Regions from separate parts of the Pseudomonas huanghezhanensis genome, predicted to be linked through region 1. Evidence: predicted binding sites of a transcription regulator. Region 1 holds the regulator's gene; each other region holds the start of a gene.
The links. The regulator FliA, encoded in region 1, starts transcription of late flagellar genes. The targets are predictions, from matches to a motif close to CTAAAGTTTNNNNNNNNNNNGCCGNTAA.

Region 1 (5,476 bases):
ACCTGCTGCCATCGCCAACCCGTTCTCAGGAATCCAAAGAGCTGGGCTGGGACGACGTCACACCCATCGACATGATCGGCCTGGAAGTGGGCTATCGCCTGATCCCGCTGGTGGACCGCAATCAGGGTGGTCAGCTGCTGGCGCGGATCAAGGGTGTGCGCAAGAAGCTCTCCCAGGAGTTGGGCTTCCTGATGCCCACCGTTCACATCCGCGACAACCTGGATCTGGCGCCCAGCGCCTACCGCTTGACACTGATGGGCGTGACCCTGGCCGAAGCCGAGATTTACCCGGACCGCGAACTGGCGATCAACCCCGGTCAGGTGTTCGGCAGCCTCAACGGTATCAACGCCAAAGACCCGGCGTTTGGCCTGGAAGCGGTCTGGATCGAAATCAGCCAGCGTGCCCAGGCGCAATCGCTCGGCTACACCGTGGTCGATGCCAGCACTGTGGTGGCGACCCACTTGAACCAGATTCTCTACAAGCACTCTCATGAGCTGATCGGCCACGAAGAAGTGCAGCAATTGATGCAGTTGCTGGCCAAGGGCTCGCCCAAGCTGGCTGAGGAACTGGTCCCCGGTATTCTTTCGTTGTCTGCGCTGCTCAAAGTGTTGCAGGCGTTGCTCGCCGAACAAGTGCCGGTGCGCGACATTCGCAGCATCGCGGAAGCCATCGCCAACAACGCTGCGCGGAGTCAAGATACCGCCGCGTTGGTGGCCGCAGTGCGGGTCGGATTGTCCCGCGCAATCGTCCAAAGCATTGTGGGCATTGAGCCGGAGCTGCCTGTTATCACGCTTGAGCCAAGGTTGGAACAGATATTGCTCAATAGTCTTCAGAAGGCAGGTCAGGGTCAGGAAGAAGGCGTTCTGCTCGAACCGAGCATGGCTGAAAAGCTGCAACGCTCGTTGATCGAAGCAGCACAGCGTCAGGAGATGCAAGGGCAACCCGTGATCTTGCTGGTTGCAGGTCCGGTTCGCGCCATGTTGTCCCGCTTTGGACGCCTGGCAGTACCGAACATGCATGTGTTGGCGTATCAGGAAATTCCTGACAACAAGCAAGTCACCATCGTAGCGACTGTCGGGCCGAACGGCTGAGGTAGTGAGTCATGCAAGTTAAGCGTTTTTTCGCCGCCGATATGCGACAAGCCATGAAACTGGTTCGTGATGAATTGGGCGCCGAGGCGGCCATCATCGGTAACCGGCGGATTGCAGGTGGCGTGGAACTGACTGCCGCGCTGGATTACAAGCTGTCGGCCCTGGCGCCGCGCGTGCCGAACATCGAACTTGAAGACGAACTGCGTAAGACACAGTCGCGCATCGTGTCGGCTCAAGCTGAGCTGGGCGGCGGTGGCGAAGTGGACGCTTCGGTTAATCGCCAACTGTTCGCCGGCTTGCCGCTGAGCGCTGACGACAAACACATCGAGCCTACGCTGGACGAGCCGTTCCGCCCTTCGGTACACGCGGCCATCGCCGCTGAGCGTGCAGAGCGCGCTGCCGTGAGCGAGCCTGCGGTCGGTCAGCGCGCCTATGAATCGATGCGTTCTGAATTGAATGGCCTGCGCGAGTTGCTGGAAGTACAGCTGGGCTCACTGGCATGGAATCAGCTGCAAGGCAGTCGCCCGTCGCAGGCCAATCTGTGGCGTCGCCTGCAACGCGTCGGTCTGTCCGGCCCGTTGTCTCGCGACCTGCTGGCGATGGTGCCCAACACCGACGATCAGCAGCACGCCTGGCGCATGCTTCTGGCGCATCTGGCCCGTATGATCGCGACCCCCGAGATAGAGCCTCTGGAAGAGGGCGGTGTGATTGCCATGGTCGGTCCTGCCGGCATGGGCAAGACCACCACGCTGGCCAAGCTCGCGGCCCGCTACGTACTCAAATACGGCTCGCAGAACATCGCGCTGGTGAGCATGGACAGTTTTCGTATCGGCGCCCAGGAGCAACTCAAGACTCTGGGACGCATCTTGAATGTTCCGGTAACCCACGTCGATCCGGGCCAGTCACTGGCTCAGGCGCTGGAGCCGCTGCTGCGCAAACGCGTGGTGCTGATCGACACCGCAGGCCTGCAAGCCAGCGATCCAGCACTGCGCATGCAGCTCGAAAGCCTTGCAGGGCGTGGCATCAAGTCGCGCAATTATCTGGTACTCGCCACCACCAGCCAGAAGCAGGTGCTGACGGCGGCGTATCACAGTTACAAGCGTTGCGGCCTGTCCGGGTGCATCCTGACCAAGCTCGACGAAACCGCCAGCCTCGGAGAGGTGTTGAGCCTGGCGATCAGTCACGAGTTGCCTGTGGCCTATCTCACCGATGGTCCACGGATACCGGATGATCTGCATTTGCCGCGCCGGCACCAGTTGGTGAGTCGAGCGGTCAGCGTGCAGATGCAGGAGGAGCCGAGCGAGGAAGCAATGGCTGATATGTTTGCGGATCTTTATCACAACCCAGGCAAGCGTGTGGGTTAGGTGAAGAATATGACACTGGAATACACCCACCTAGATGGTCTGCCAGGCATTGTTCAAACAACGAACGTGCAGCCCGACATGTGGCTTAGGTCTAAGCAAGACAAGGTAAACAATTAACATGGGCAGCATGCATCCCGTACAGGTTATCGCAGTGACCGGTGGTAAAGGCGGCGTAGGCAAGACGAACGTGTCGGTGAACCTCTCACTGGCACTGGCCGAGCTTGGTCGCCGCGTCATGTTGATGGACGCCGATCTGGGTCTGGCCAACGTTGACGTTCTACTGGGTCTTACCCCTAAACGCACCCTGGCCGATGTCATCGAAGGCCGGTGCGAGCTGCGTGACGTCCTGCTGCAAGGCCCGGGCGGCATCCGCATCGTACCGGCGGCGTCGGGCACGCAGAGCATGGTTCACCTGACGCCTGCGCAACACGCCGGCTTGATTCAGGCTTTCAGCGACATCGGCGACAACCTCGACGTGCTGGTGATCGACACCGCTGCCGGGATTGGCGAGTCGGTGGTCAGCTTCGTACGCGCAGCCCAGGAAGTATTGCTGGTAGTGTGTGACGAGCCGACTTCGATCACCGATGCCTACGCGCTGATCAAATTGCTCAACCGCGACCACGGCATGAACCGTTTCCGCGTGCTGGCCAACATGGCGCAAAGCCCGCAGGAAGGCCGCAACCTGTTCGCCAAGCTGACCAAGGTCACGGACCGCTTCCTCGACGTTGCTTTGCAGTACGTCGGCGCCGTGCCTTACGACGAGTGCGTACGCAAGGCTGTGCAGAAGCAGCGTGCGGTGTATGAGGCGTTCCCGCGCTCCAAATGCTCACTGGCGTTCAAAGCCATTGCGCAGAAGGTGGACACCTGGCCGTTGCCGGCCAATCCGCGCGGGCATCTGGAATTTTTCGTCGAACGTCTGGTGCATCAAACCAGCGCGGGGCCTGTGTCATGACAGCAAGTGGGTATCGCATGTACAGCAAATCATCCCGTGATTCCCAATACGAGCTGATCGAGCGCTACGCGCCTCTGGTCAAGCGGATCGCCTACCACTTGCTGGCGCGTCTGCCAGCCAGCGTGCAGGTCGAAGATCTGATCCAGGCCGGCATGATCGGTCTGCTCGAAGTCTCGACCAAGTACGACTCCACCAAAGGCGCGAGTTTTGAGACCTACGCCGGGATTCGTATCCGCGGCGCGATGCTCGACGAAGTGCGCAAAGGTGACTGGGCGCCGCGTTCGGTGCATCGCAATACGCGCATGGTCAGTGACGCGATTCGGGCAATTGAAGCAAAAACAGGTCGTGATGCTAAAGATCACGAGGTTGCGGCCGAACTCCAATTGAGTCTCGATGATTATTACGGGATTTTGAACGATACCTTGGGCAGCCGATTGTTCAGTTTCGACGACCTCCTGCAGGACGGCGAACATGAAGGGCTGCACGAGGACGGCGCAAGCCAGTCGCTCGAGCCGTCGCGTGATCTGGAAGACGAGCGTTTCCAGAGCGCGTTGGCCGATGCCATTGCCAACCTGCCAGAGCGTGAACGGCTGGTGTTGGCGCTGTACTACGACGAAGAGCTGAACCTCAAGGAAATCGGTGAGGTCCTGGGGGTCAGCGAATCGCGTGTCAGTCAGTTACATAGCCAGTGCGCAGCTCGTTTGCGAGGGCGTTTGGGAGAGTGGCGAGCGCGTTGACAGGCAACGCGGCGGACCTTTTTGGGTCCGTGTTGCCTGTAAAGCCGGCTGTGCAGAGCGTTCGTGGGAAACAAGAGAGACAAGGCTGGAGCCGGTCAGCACAGGCGCATATCGCGTGCGTCGCGCCGTACTTCACGTCTGTTGATTTGCCAAGCCCGTCGTCGTTTCGTACAGCCCGGTCAAGGAACTGTGCCGGTTTTGATTGAACGCGCGTCCAGGTGCTGGACGCGTTAAAGACTGCTTGGAGGTCGAATTGGACAAGAACATGAAAATCCTCATCGTTGATGACTTCTCAACGATGCGGCGGATCATAAAAAACCTGTTGCGTGACCTTGGGTTCACCAACACGGCCGAAGCGGATGACGGCATGACCGCATTGCCCATGCTGCAAAGCGGCTCCTTTGACTTTCTGGTCACTGACTGGAACATGCCTGGCATGTCCGGTATCGACTTGTTGCGTCAGGTGCGTGCCGATGAGCGTCTGCGCAGTCTGCCGGTATTGATGGTCACCGCTGAAGCCAAGCGTGAGCAGATCATCGAAGCTGCTCAGGCAGGCGTTAACGGATATGTGGTCAAGCCTTTCACGGCGCAAGTTCTGAAAGAAAAAATCGAGAAGATATTCGAGCGCGTCAATAGCTGATGTTCGCTGCGAGGGCGCTATGGATTCCAAAGATTCGTCAATGGGTGACTTTGAGTCGACCCTGAAGAAACACGCACAGGAGCTGGTCGAGAGCCTTGAAAAAGGCAAATTCGGCGAAGCCGTGCAACTTATCCATGAGCTTAACCAGACCCGCGACCGAGGCCTGTATCAGGAAGTCGGCAAGCTGACGCGCGAGCTGCACAGTGCAATCGTCAATTTCCAGATTGACCCGCACATGCCGCAAGCCGAGGAAGTCTCGCAGATCACTGATGCCACCGAACGTCTTGGTTACGTGGTCAGGCTGACTGAGAACGCTGCCAACCGCACGATGGATCTGGTCGAGCAAAGCACCCCGCTGATGCACGGACTCACGGCTGACGCAAAAGCATTGAGCGTCGACTGGGGGCGCTTCATGCGTCGCGAGATCAGTGCCGATGAATTTCGTGATCTGGCGCGACGTGTCGATGTTTTCCTGACGCGCAGCGAGACGGAGACCCATGAAGTCGCCGGCCACCTCAACGACATTTTGCTGGCCCAGGATTACCAGGATCTCACTGGTCAGGTGATCAAGCGCGTCACCCAGTTGGTGACCGAAGTGGAGAGCAATCTGCTCAAGCTGGTGCTCATGGCCAGTCAGGTCGATCGCTTTGCCGGCATCGAACATGACCAGGAAGTGTTCCGTCAGGAAAAAG
Region 2 (5,476 bases), 1.3 Mb from region 1:
TTCTGGAAAGTCGTCGCCTTTCTCGCAGACGACGGCAGACCTTCCGCCAGCGCTTACATGATTAGCCAGACTTCAGAGCTCGGAAAACTCGAACTGGTCTTTGGCGAACTCAGGACATATAGGCGCAGCGTCTCCCAGATCCAACAGCTGACAGGTATTAATTTTGGGGAGCTCGCTAACTATGATGGTTTTTCAAACGAAGAGCAGATCACAGGAACCCGAATCGAAGCACTGATTGGCGGGCCGGATGACATCCGTCTGTGATTGTTAATGCTTTTGGGTTGGGTTTGTCGTACCGGTTGCAAGACTTGCAGTCTAACCGGGCTCACAAGCCACCTGGCAATTACAAGCCCACCCTGGATAACTACATGTCTACCCGGCGTCGAGCAGGATCTGGCGGTCATGCACATCAGAGGCACTGCGCTTCAAAAGTGATCTGATAGGAGCACGGACATTTCGCCTGGACGCTTCCTTGGCATTCAGCCAACGGCAGGCGTCGATCTCGTTGCTGGGCCGCGGTTTCTGACGACCTGACCTCTGCGCTTCGAAAAGAAAATGGATGACATTGTCTTCTTCGTACTGGGAGACATAGGACAACTGATCGAAAGTCAGACCGGTTTCTTCTGCCATTTCGCGCATGGCCGCTTGCAGCGGCGTCTCACCCCGTTCGACACGGCCACCCGGAAGGTTCCACTTTGCATTGCGTTTGCGGACAAAAAGTATCTGCTCATCCCGGCGGCATATGACTGTGGCGCGCCTTTTCAGACCTTTGTCTTTCCCGTAGACGGCGTCCAATGCAGACATCATTGTTATCCTTTCGGTACTAAAAGCCGTAGGGTTGAAATCGCGACTCTTCGCCAAACATGCGCCACGAAGGTGTCGGTATCATGACCGTCCAACTTTCTTGCAAGTTAAAGCCGTAAACGTCATTTCCTCCTGCGCCAGATATGCAGTCATTTTCCAGCAACGTTCTGTTTACCAGCAGAAAAGCGACGTCCAATGAGGATGCATTTGCCGCCAAGGCTGCAGCGCATTTGAATTCAGCGGAAAACGAACGACGTTGTTTGGTCATCAGACACCTTTATCTGGCGAGAATAATCGCCTAAACGGGTGTCCGGTTTCATTAGACCGCTACAATCCATACTTTCAAGGGGCTATGGGTTGACGGCAAACAAAGGCAGGGGATCCCTATAATTAGAGAGTTCCCCTGTGTCGCCTTACAGCTTGAAACGCGAAACGACAGTACGCAGTTCCCCTGCCAGCAGCGAAAGCTCTTGCGCCGTCAAGGCGTTGTCTTCGATGCCCTCCATCAGCGCAACACTGCCGTTACGAATCTCCGTCACATTGCGGTTGATATCTTCCGAGACTGCATGCTGCTGAACCGCTGCGCTAGCTATCTGGGTATTCATGCCGACGATCTGCTCGACGCCGTCATTGATTGCTTCCAGGCTTGTCGAGGCCTGGTCGGCCGACTCGATACATTCCTGCGCGCGTAGTTTGCCTGCTTTCATTTGCTCGACGGCGGCGCCCGTCGCCAGTTGCAGCTCTTGGATAATCCGGCGGATCTCTTCAGTGGAGTTTTGTGTGCGCGAGGCCAGGGTTCTGACCTCATCCGCGACCACCGCGAAACCTCGACCCTGCTCACCGGCGCGCGCCGCTTCAATGGCGGCGTTCAACGCAAGCAGGTTAGTTTGATCGGCGATGTTGCGAATCACCTCTATAACGCCGCCGATCTGCTGGCTGTGTTGTGCAAGCGCCGACACCTTTTCAGCGCTGCGCTCCACTTCATTGGCCAAGGCTTCAATAGTAACGCGGGTTTCCTGCATTTTCTCCAGACCGGCGTTGGAGGACTGGCTCGCGTGCTCGGCGGCTTGCACTGCACCTTCGGTGTTTTGCGCCACGTCCGCAACGCTTGTGGTCATCTCATTGATGGCCGTGGCGACTTGTTCGGTTTCGCTCTGCTGGGCGCTCATTGAGCGTTTAGCACGGTCAATCGACACGCCTATGCGCTCAGCCGCATCGGAGACCGATTGTGAACTGCGCTCAACCTGAGCAAGCGAGGAGCTAAAGGCTTGGACCATATGGTTTAGGCCGCTGCCGACGTCGGCCATTTCATCTTTGCCTCGCACCTTAATCCGCACGCTCAGATCACCCTGCGCAATGAGCTGGGTGGCAATCAAAACGTCGTTAATGGTGCGGCGCATGGCGCTGTAAATGCCGCTGAACGCATACACCAGCAACAGGCCAAAAACGGCAAACATGCCAATGATGGATAACCGCTCCGAGTTTTTTTCCTGAACTCGGCGTTCAAGCGAATTCAGCAATGCGTCTTGCAGGGTGTCTTGCGCCTTGTACAACTCAGCCACCACCGCATTGCCCTTGGCCGGCAAGTTCTGTGCGCCGCTAATGGTGTCGCTTGTCGCGCCAATTACTGCTTCGAGGTCAGCGCGGAAGCTGTCCAGGCCCACGAAAGCTCTGTTGATCGGTGCCTGAATACTGTCGGAGAGTCCGGGTTCTCTGCGACCCAGCAGCGCAAGACTTTGCTGAAGTTCTTGATGGATGAGTAACTCATTTTTGAGCGTCGACTTCATTACGCTGCGCGCGCCTGCACTCAAGGTTTGCCCGTCATGCAGCCCACTGGCCAGCCCACGCAATTGCCCGACGATATTGATTTGCCGTGGCAACCTCAGGGTGCTCTGGTCGATCATGAACAGCGATGCGTAATCTTCATCCAACACCATCCCCGATGTGGCCGATATGAAGTAAACAAAGTTCAACGTCTCGGTGAGTTGATCGTTCCAATCGTCGAATATCGCGCTTTGGTTGGCATCAGCCTTCGCCAATTCGACCAACCGCTGGGCCCCCATATGCAGGCGCTGGACTCGGTCACCGGTTTCCAACTGGGTGTTGAACTGCCTGTCGGTGGCCGCCAATTTCGAAAATGCGTCCTCTAGCTTCACCTGGTTGGCAGATAAATCGGCTTGTGCGGTTTTATCACCGCTGAGCAAGCGGTTGGTGAGCGCGCGTTGCAACATCGATAAACGCAGTACAGGCGTCACGTCCAATAGATAGCCCTGTCCCGATTGTTCCAAGCGAATGACCTCTAGGCTATCGCTGATCTGATTGATGACGCGCGTACCAAGCAGAACCAGAGGGATCAGGACGATGATGGCAAGCACGCCGAATTTCGTTGGAAAGCGTAATCGGTTAGCCAGGTGTACGGCAGGAGCAAGGATATTCATGAGGTTCTCGCAGCCCAAATGGGACAGTTTGTAGGTGGTTTATGGGCAAGAACGCTCAGTTTTCTCGAATGCCCTGGTCTGTCTGTCGGATTCGGCTATCCACAACTTTTTATGACTAAACGTTTCAGCCACGATGTCGGCACGAAGATTGAGAACTTTATCGAAAACTGTACAGATATTTATTTTTGTACAGCTTTGGTCCAGCTTGTGAGTGGTGATGCATCTGTGACATCAATGCTCCGGTCGCGCTTCGTCACTGGAGATGCTGGGTTCGCCACTGGTATGGCTCAACAAAGCTCGATGTCCGGTTCGCGGCACCACAAAACGGCGACGGAGCCGGAATCATCCAAAACTCTTTAGTCGCCAAGACTATTCAGGGCTTCCAAATCACCAAGGGCTACCCACTCACCAGCAGCTAGTCGCCAGCAGCGCACACTCAAACGCGCCCAGCCTCTGCGAAACAACCGCTGTCGTTTATGACTTCAGCCCAAGCCGCCCAGGGGGATGCACCTAACGTCCTGCGAGACTGGAAAGACAAGCTGGCGTGGGCGGCATAACGCTTTCAATTTTAAGTTTCAAAGGTTTTTCTTTTGAGCCTATGCGTCTGCCGCGCGCATCTCGCCTGGCAAAAGATGCCCGTATACTGCGGCGCTTGATCTTCCAATGACGTGAACATGAAAAGAATACTGCTTGCTGTAGCGCTCTCTCTATCATCAATCCTAACCGCCCTCGCCGCCCCTCCTGCCACGTTCACCGAAGCTAAAATCGTCGCAAAACAGAAGGTCTATCTCGACCAGGCCAGTAGCTCAATGGGCGATCTCTACTGCGGCTGCAAGTGGACGTGGGTAGGTAAATCCGGCGGTCGCATCGACGCTGGATCTTGCGGTCTTAAAGCGAGGAAACAAGAGAAGCGCGAGCAAAGAACTGAATGGGAACACATCGTTCCAGCCTGGACATTCGGACATCAGCGCCAATGCTGGCAGAACGGCGGTCGCGAACACTGCGTGAAAGATGACCCGGTATTTCAATCGATGGAGGCTGACCTATTCAACCTGTACCCGTCGGTAGGTGAGGTGAATGGCGATCGGAGCAATTTCAACTACGGGATGGCGTCTGGTATCGCTCCGCAGTACGGTCAATGCAAGACCAAGGTCGATTTCGATCAGCGTGTCGCAGAACCGCGCAATGAAGTGAAGGGCCTGGTAGCGAGGACGACGTTCTACATGTTTGATCGCTACAACCTGAACATGTCGCGTCAGCAGCAACAGTTGTTGATGGCATGGGACAAACAGTTTCCAGTTACACCCTGGGAGCTTGAGCGAAACAAACGCATCACGGCGATCATGGGCCATGCAAACCCTTTCGTTACGGGCCAACGTTCCTGGGCATCGGGGTACAAGCCATCTGGCGACGGTGTTGTAAGCGCCCTCCCCCCACGCGCGGTGAAGACTTTGCCCGCCGAGCCTAAGGTGATCAGCTCAAGTTCCGCTGGAGCAATCGTCGGGAACAAAAACAGCCACATTTATCACCTACCAACAGGCTGTCCGAGCTACGCCAAAGTATCGTCCAAAAACCGAATTTCATTTGGCTCAGAATCTGAGGCGACCGCAGCGGGCTATCGAAAAGCGGGTAATTGCAGATAGGTTGCCAGCATTGCTGGACGTAACGAACCCATTTGCAACCCGCATGACGCTCGGACTTGATCGCGGCTATGTCGCTATCGATCAGATCCTCCGGATGCTAGCCTGCTAAGGACTCATCGGCCCGCTGCGCTTGGCAAGCTTCAATCAATTGAGCTTTGCGATCTCCTGCGCAGTTGAGACATAACGCTCAGTGAACTCCTGAGCCCTCATAGGACGACCATACAGGTAGCCTTGGCCCTCTTCGCATAAATAATGCCGCATCAGACTTTCCTGTTCGCGGGTTTCTATGCCTTCCGCAGTGACTTGAAGATTAAAGCCTGCAGCCAGCCTGACAACAGCCTCGATGATGACTTCATCTTTTTTGCTACGTTCGACGCCACTTACAAACGAACGGTCAATCTTCAGGCGTGTGACCGGGTAGTCTTTCAGAAGGCTCAAAGACGCATAGCCTGTACCAAAATCATCGAACGCAATGCCTACACCCAACGAGCGAAGGTAGCGCAGGGGCTCCATAATTCGCTGTTCGTTTCGCAAAATTATATTTTCTGTAATCTCCAGTTCGAGTGCGCTCGCCGGTAAAGAAAAGTCGTT
Region 3 (5,476 bases), 1.8 Mb from region 1:
GATCAGCGGTCCCGCCAGGCGCAGGATGATCCAGAGTTCTTTGAAGGCGTGTGGGTACATGGTCGTGGCGCTCGGGTTTGCAGGCATCTTGAAGCCCGCCATTCTGGTGGTTGAGGCGCGTTGGCACAAAGGGATAAATCCGATCCTGATCATGAGTAAAACTCATGCCCGGTTTCAGCTACAGTGATCGTCGTCGTTCGCCCGGCAAAAAGGTAAAGCGCCCATGTCTCGAAGCCTTGCACCGCTCTACGCGTTGCGCGCATTTGAAGCGGCCGCCCGGCATGCCTCATTCACGCGTGCCGCCGAAGAACTGTCGATCACGCAGAGCGCGGTCAGCCGTCATATCCGCACGCTAGAGGATCACTTTGCCTGCCGCTTGTTTCAGCGCAACGGTCGCAATCTGCAACTGACCGAAGCGGCACGTACCTTGTTGCCGGGGATACGCGAAGGGTTTTCTGCGCTGGAGCGGGCTTGCAGCACGTTGTTCGCCGAAGAGGGCATTTTGCGCATGAAAGCGCCTTCCACCCTGACCATGCGCTGGTTGCTCGCACGACTCAGCCGCTTTCGTCACCTGCAGCCGGGCAACGAGGTGCAACTCACCAGTGCCTGGATGGACATCGACAACGTCGACTTCACCCAAGAGCCTTTTGATTGCGCAGTGTTGCTGAGTCGAGGGCATTTTCCGCCGGACTGGGAAGCGACGTACCTGTTTCCCGAGCTGATTATTCCGGTGGGCGCGCCAACGCTGCTTGAGGATCGGCCTTGGGATGTCGAACGTCTGGCGAGCGCCGAGCTGTTGCACCCGACCCCGGATCGGCGTGACTGGCGCAGTTGGCTGGAACGCATGGGGTTATCTGATCAGGTCTCGCTCAAGGGCGGTCAGGTGTTCGACACGCTTGAGCTGGGCATGATTGCGGCCGCGCGCGGGTATGGCGTGTCGATGGGTGATTTGTTGATGGTGGCCGAAGACGTCGCCCAGGGACGCTTGAGTTTGCCGTGGCGTACAGCCGTGGTCAGCGGCGAAAACTATTATCTGGTTTGGCCGAAAACGCGACCAGGTGGCGAACGGCTGGCCAGGCTGAGTGACTTTTTACAAAGCGAAGTCCAGGCGATGGTACTGCCGGAAGTGACGATCCTGAAATGACCGGTAATCCAATTTCTTCGCGTTTACGGTCGTTAATCTCGCGTAGGACTCAAGTATTTCTGATGTAGGCCGAATCCGTGATGTTCGGTCTGCTTGTCCAAGATGGCTTACGAACCCGCTCGTTAAAAATCAATTCGAACGCGCACCCGAGATCTTGACGATCCCGGTCGCCTGTTCAAGGAGTTTCCATGCCCCAACCTCGCACGCGTATTGCTTCTCAATTGGGGGTCGCTCTGGCGGTGATTCTTGCGGTCGTGATCAGCGGTAGTACGCTTTTTGCCTTGCGCTCGCTGGACACCGCCAATCTGACAATCCGCGAGGAGCACATGGGCAGCGAGGCAAGGTTGCTTGCTGATCAGCTCAACACGTTCCACAGCACCCTGCGTGAAAGCACCCAGCGCTTGAGCGGGTTATTCGAGAAGCGCTTCGGCAGTGGGCTGTCCTTGCAGGCCGATCAGCAGATCGCAGTCGCGTCGTTGCAGACACCTGCGTTGCTGCTGAACGGCACGCCTCTGAACAACGACTTCACCGAAGTCGATGACTTTCGCAAAATGACCGCAGGCGTCGCCACTGTCTTTGTGCGCAGCGGCGATGATTTCGTGCGTATCAGCACGTCGCTGACCAAGCAGGACGGCTCGCGGGCCATGGGTACGTTGCTTGATCACAAGCATCCGGCGTATGAGCGATTGCTGGCAGGGCAAGGATACGTAGGGCGCGCTTTGCTGTTCGACCGCTCCTACATGACTCAGTATACCCCAGTGCGTGACCAAGGCGGTAAGGTGATTGCCGTGCTGTTTGTAGGGTTTGATTACACCGATGCGCAGAAAGCGCAGTTCGATAACCTGAAAAGCTTTCGCATTGGCTCCACAGGGTCACTCGCCCTGCTGGATGAGCAGAACCAATGGCTGGTGCCGCCCGCAGGTGTGAGCGATCTGGATGAGGCGAGAAAAACCCTCGCTGACTTCGTTAAAACGCCCGGAAAAGGCCGGCTATGGCGGGACAGCGGTAATGAAATCTACACCGTCGCCGCCCCCTTCCCTGGAGGTCCGTGGTCGATTCTGGCGAGCATGCCGCAGGCGGAAATCAGCGCAGTGACCTGGAGCGTCGGAACCCAGTTGGCCATCGGCAGTTTGCTGTCGATGCTGATTGCCGTGGGTGCTGCGATCTGGCTGTTGCGCAGCAAACTCAAGCCATTGTCCGATTTGGTCAATCAGGCTGAAGCGCTGGGTGCGGGCGATCTGAGCGTGCGTTCACATGTAACCAGCCACGATGAGATCGGACAACTGGCGACTAGCTTCAACAAGATGGGCGAAGCGCTGTCGACGATGGTGTCGCACATTCGCATCGCTGCGCAGGAAGTCAGCGGGCGGGCGCATGCCTTGTCCGGCCTGTCTGGCGGCGCCTATGAAGGCATGGAGCAGCAGTCGGGGGAAATCACCAGCATGGCCGGCGCCGTCGAGGAGTTCAGTGCTACGGCGCTGAACATCGCCGACAACATGAGTCATACCGAACGCCTTGCGCAGGGTAATACCCAGCAAACCCGCATTGGTCGTGCTTCGATGCAGGAGGCGTCGGCGTCACTTGAGCAAATTGCCGGCTCGCTGAGCAGTACCGCAACGGTGATCGACACCTTGGGGCAGCGCTCGCAGGAGATCGGCGGTATCGTCAGCGTCATTACCTCGATTGCCGAGCAAACCAACCTGCTGGCGCTCAATGCCGCCATCGAGGCGGCACGTGCCGGCGAGCAGGGGCGCGGGTTCGCCGTTGTGGCCGACGAGGTGCGTAATCTGGCGTCTCGTACGCGTCAGGCTACTGACGAGATTTCCGGCATGATCACCAGCATCCAGCAGGAAACCGGCAACGCCATCAGCACCATGGATCAAGGTAAGGCGCTGATGCAGGAAGGTCTCACACGCAATGCCAAGGTTGCTGCGGCGCTGGCTCAGATCGATGAGCAAAGCCGGTCGGCGGGCGATCAGTTCGCGGCCATCACCACGGCCACCCAAGAACAAAGCAACACCGCCACCTTGCTCAGCAGCAACCTGCAAAGCATCGCCTTGGCCAACAGCGAGCAGCGTGAAGTGGTGTCTAACCTGGCTATAACCGCGCAAGAGCTGAATGGCCTGGCTGCGGATTTGCGTCGCGAGGTAGATCGGTTTCGGTGAGCCTGCAGTTCAAATTTGTATGAGCGTGCTTGCCCGCGATTAGGGTGTGTCGGTGGACATCTATGTGGCTGACCCGCCGCAATCGCGGGCAAGCGCGCTCCTACAGATTCAAATTTGGGTTCGTTAGTTACTCGACGGCCGATACTGCAACGCCTCGGCGATGTGGCAGCGCGCGATGGAGTCCACGCGTTCAAGGTCGGCCAGGGTTCGGGCGACTTTGAGCAAGCGGTGAGCGGCGCGTAACGACAATGTGAGTCGCTCGCAGGCGGTTTCGAGCCAGGCTTCGTCTTCAGCACTCAGTGCGCAATGTTGGCGCAGGGCGGGCAGGTCGAGAAATGCATTGGCGCAGCCCTGGCGTTTTTGCTGGCGCTGACGAGCCTCAGCGACGAGGATCGATGCGCTGGCACTGTCGTCCCCTTTTTGGGGCGTGGGTGTCAGTGAAGTGGTTTCACGAGCGACGGTCAGGTGCAAGTCGATCCTGTCCAGCAACGGGCCGGACAGTTTGTTTCGGTAGCGCTGGATCTGATCGGTCGAACAACGGCAGCGCCCTGTCGGTTCACCCAGATAGCCGCATGGGCAAGGGTTCATCGCCGCAACTAACTGGAAGCGCGCCGGGAATCGTACGCGGTCCCGCGCTCGTGAAATCACAATATGACCTGACTCCAGCGGCTCGCGCAGCACCTCCAGCACACGCCTGTCGAACTCGGGCAACTCATCCAGAAACAGCACGCCGTGATGCGCCAGGGTAATTTCCCCCGGCTGCGGGCGGCTGCCCCCACCGACCAGGGCCGGACCCGATGCCGAGTGATGCGGTTGACGAAACGGTCGCTGTGGCCAACTGGTCAGCGGCGTGTGGCTGGCGACCGACTGAATGGCCGCGACTTCTAGGGCTTCGTATTCATCTAGTGGCGGTAACAGGCCTGGCAGACGACTGGCCAGCAACGTTTTGCCGGTGCCGGGCGGCCCACTGAGCAGCAGGTTATGCGCCCCCGCGGCAGCCACCAGCAGTGCGCGTTTGGCGGCAGTCTGGCCTTGCACTTCGCTGAGATCGGGATAGGGGCGCGTTTGCAGGATCAGCCCTTTGGACTGGTAGGGCGCAATGGGCGTGCGGCCGTTCAGGTGAGCGACAAGCTCAAGCAAATGGTTGACGGCAATCACGCGTAAACCCGAGGCCAGACAGGCTTCTTCGGCGTTCACGGCGGGGACGATCAGCGTATGTCCTGCTTCGCGGGCGGCCAGCGCGGCGGGGAGCACGCCCTGGACCGGCCGGATCGCCCCGGACAGTGCAAGCTCGCCCAGGCACTCGACCTGCTGCAACGCCAGCGCTGGCACCTGAGCGCTGGCGGCCAGCAAACCGAGAGCAATGGCCAGATCAAATCGGCCGCCGTCCTTGGGCAGGTCGGCGGGGGCAAGATTGAGCGTGATGCGCCGTGCCGGAAATTCCAGCCCGCAGTTGAGAATGGCGCTGCGAACACGGTCTTTGCTTTCCTTGACTGCGCCTTCAGGCAGACCGACCAGCGTCAGCGTCGGCAGACCGTTCGCAAGATGGCATTCAACGGTAACGGCTGGGGCTTCGACGCCGACCTGGGCACGGCTGTGAACAATGGCGAGTGACATGGATCATTCCTTGATGGCAGCAGACCGCGTCCTGCGGTGCAAAGAATGATAGTCAGCGAAGACGCGAAGGGGGCCTTGCAAGTTCTACTGCATGTGTCCCGGTGAAAGCGATTAAAGCGATACGCCGCTTCAAGCACCCACTAAAAGAACACGACCGGGAAGCCCTGCATCAGTGATGACGCCGTCAGTGTTCGGCCGGTGATCTATGTGGAAATTCACAAGCCTGACGAGCGAGAAATTTACAACGCCATCTGTCGGGAGTTCTGGGCACCTCATAATCCGGGAGCCTCCCTCCCTAAGCGTAGGGATAAAGCTTTCCATCTGCTACTGAAAACGCGGACAACGGCTGATCGTCAGTTACGAGATCCAGTTCAGCCGTGGGACGTGGCCCAACGTCGCGTATCGGGAATGAAGTCCGCGATGTTGGTATAGGCGCCGGCGTCCAGGCACTTGTCGATGAACAGTTGACCCACCACAAGGTCCAGAACACCCAACCCGAATGGTGAAAAAATCAGCGGACTCGAACGGTCAATCAAGCTCGGATTGTTCC

Region 2: a site for FliA is predicted at 3,376-3,403, ahead of OYW20_RS14805 (methyl-accepting chemotaxis protein). Genes of this name have one in related genera too.
Region 3: a site for FliA is predicted at 1,193-1,220, ahead of OYW20_RS00930 (methyl-accepting chemotaxis protein). Genes of this name have one in related genera too.

The regions. Positions count from the first base shown of each region.
Region 1 covers NZ_CP113949.1:1,984,760-1,990,235, forward strand. The annotation lists gene flhA (flagellar biosynthesis protein FlhA) at 1-1,091, shown strand, start outside; gene flhF (flagellar biosynthesis protein FlhF) at 1,103-2,455, shown strand; gene fleN (flagellar synthesis regulator FleN) at 2,574-3,407, shown strand; gene fliA (RNA polymerase sigma factor FliA) at 3,404-4,144, shown strand; gene OYW20_RS08875 (chemotaxis response regulator CheY) at 4,410-4,784, shown strand; gene OYW20_RS08880 (protein phosphatase CheZ) at 4,804-5,476, shown strand, end outside.
Region 2 covers NZ_CP113949.1:3,311,204-3,316,679, forward strand. The annotation lists gene OYW20_RS14790 (DNA/RNA non-specific endonuclease) at 1-264, shown strand, start outside; gene OYW20_RS14795 (NUDIX hydrolase) at 373-804, opposite strand; gene OYW20_RS14800 (hypothetical protein) at 824-1,072, opposite strand; gene OYW20_RS14805 (methyl-accepting chemotaxis protein) at 1,218-3,242, opposite strand; gene OYW20_RS14810 (endonuclease) at 3,917-4,885, shown strand; gene OYW20_RS14815 (putative bifunctional diguanylate cyclase/phosphodiesterase) at 5,030-5,476, opposite strand, start outside.
Region 3 covers NZ_CP113949.1:222,621-228,096, forward strand. The annotation lists gene OYW20_RS00920 (NorM family multidrug efflux MATE transporter) at 1-60, opposite strand, end outside; gene OYW20_RS00925 (LysR substrate-binding domain-containing protein) at 224-1,144, shown strand; gene OYW20_RS00930 (methyl-accepting chemotaxis protein) at 1,333-3,309, shown strand; gene OYW20_RS00935 (YifB family Mg chelatase-like AAA ATPase) at 3,433-4,926, opposite strand; gene OYW20_RS00940 (P-loop NTPase family protein) at 5,134-5,358, shown strand; gene OYW20_RS26045 (hypothetical protein) at 5,298-5,462, opposite strand; gene OYW20_RS26050 (hypothetical protein) at 5,459-5,476, opposite strand, start outside.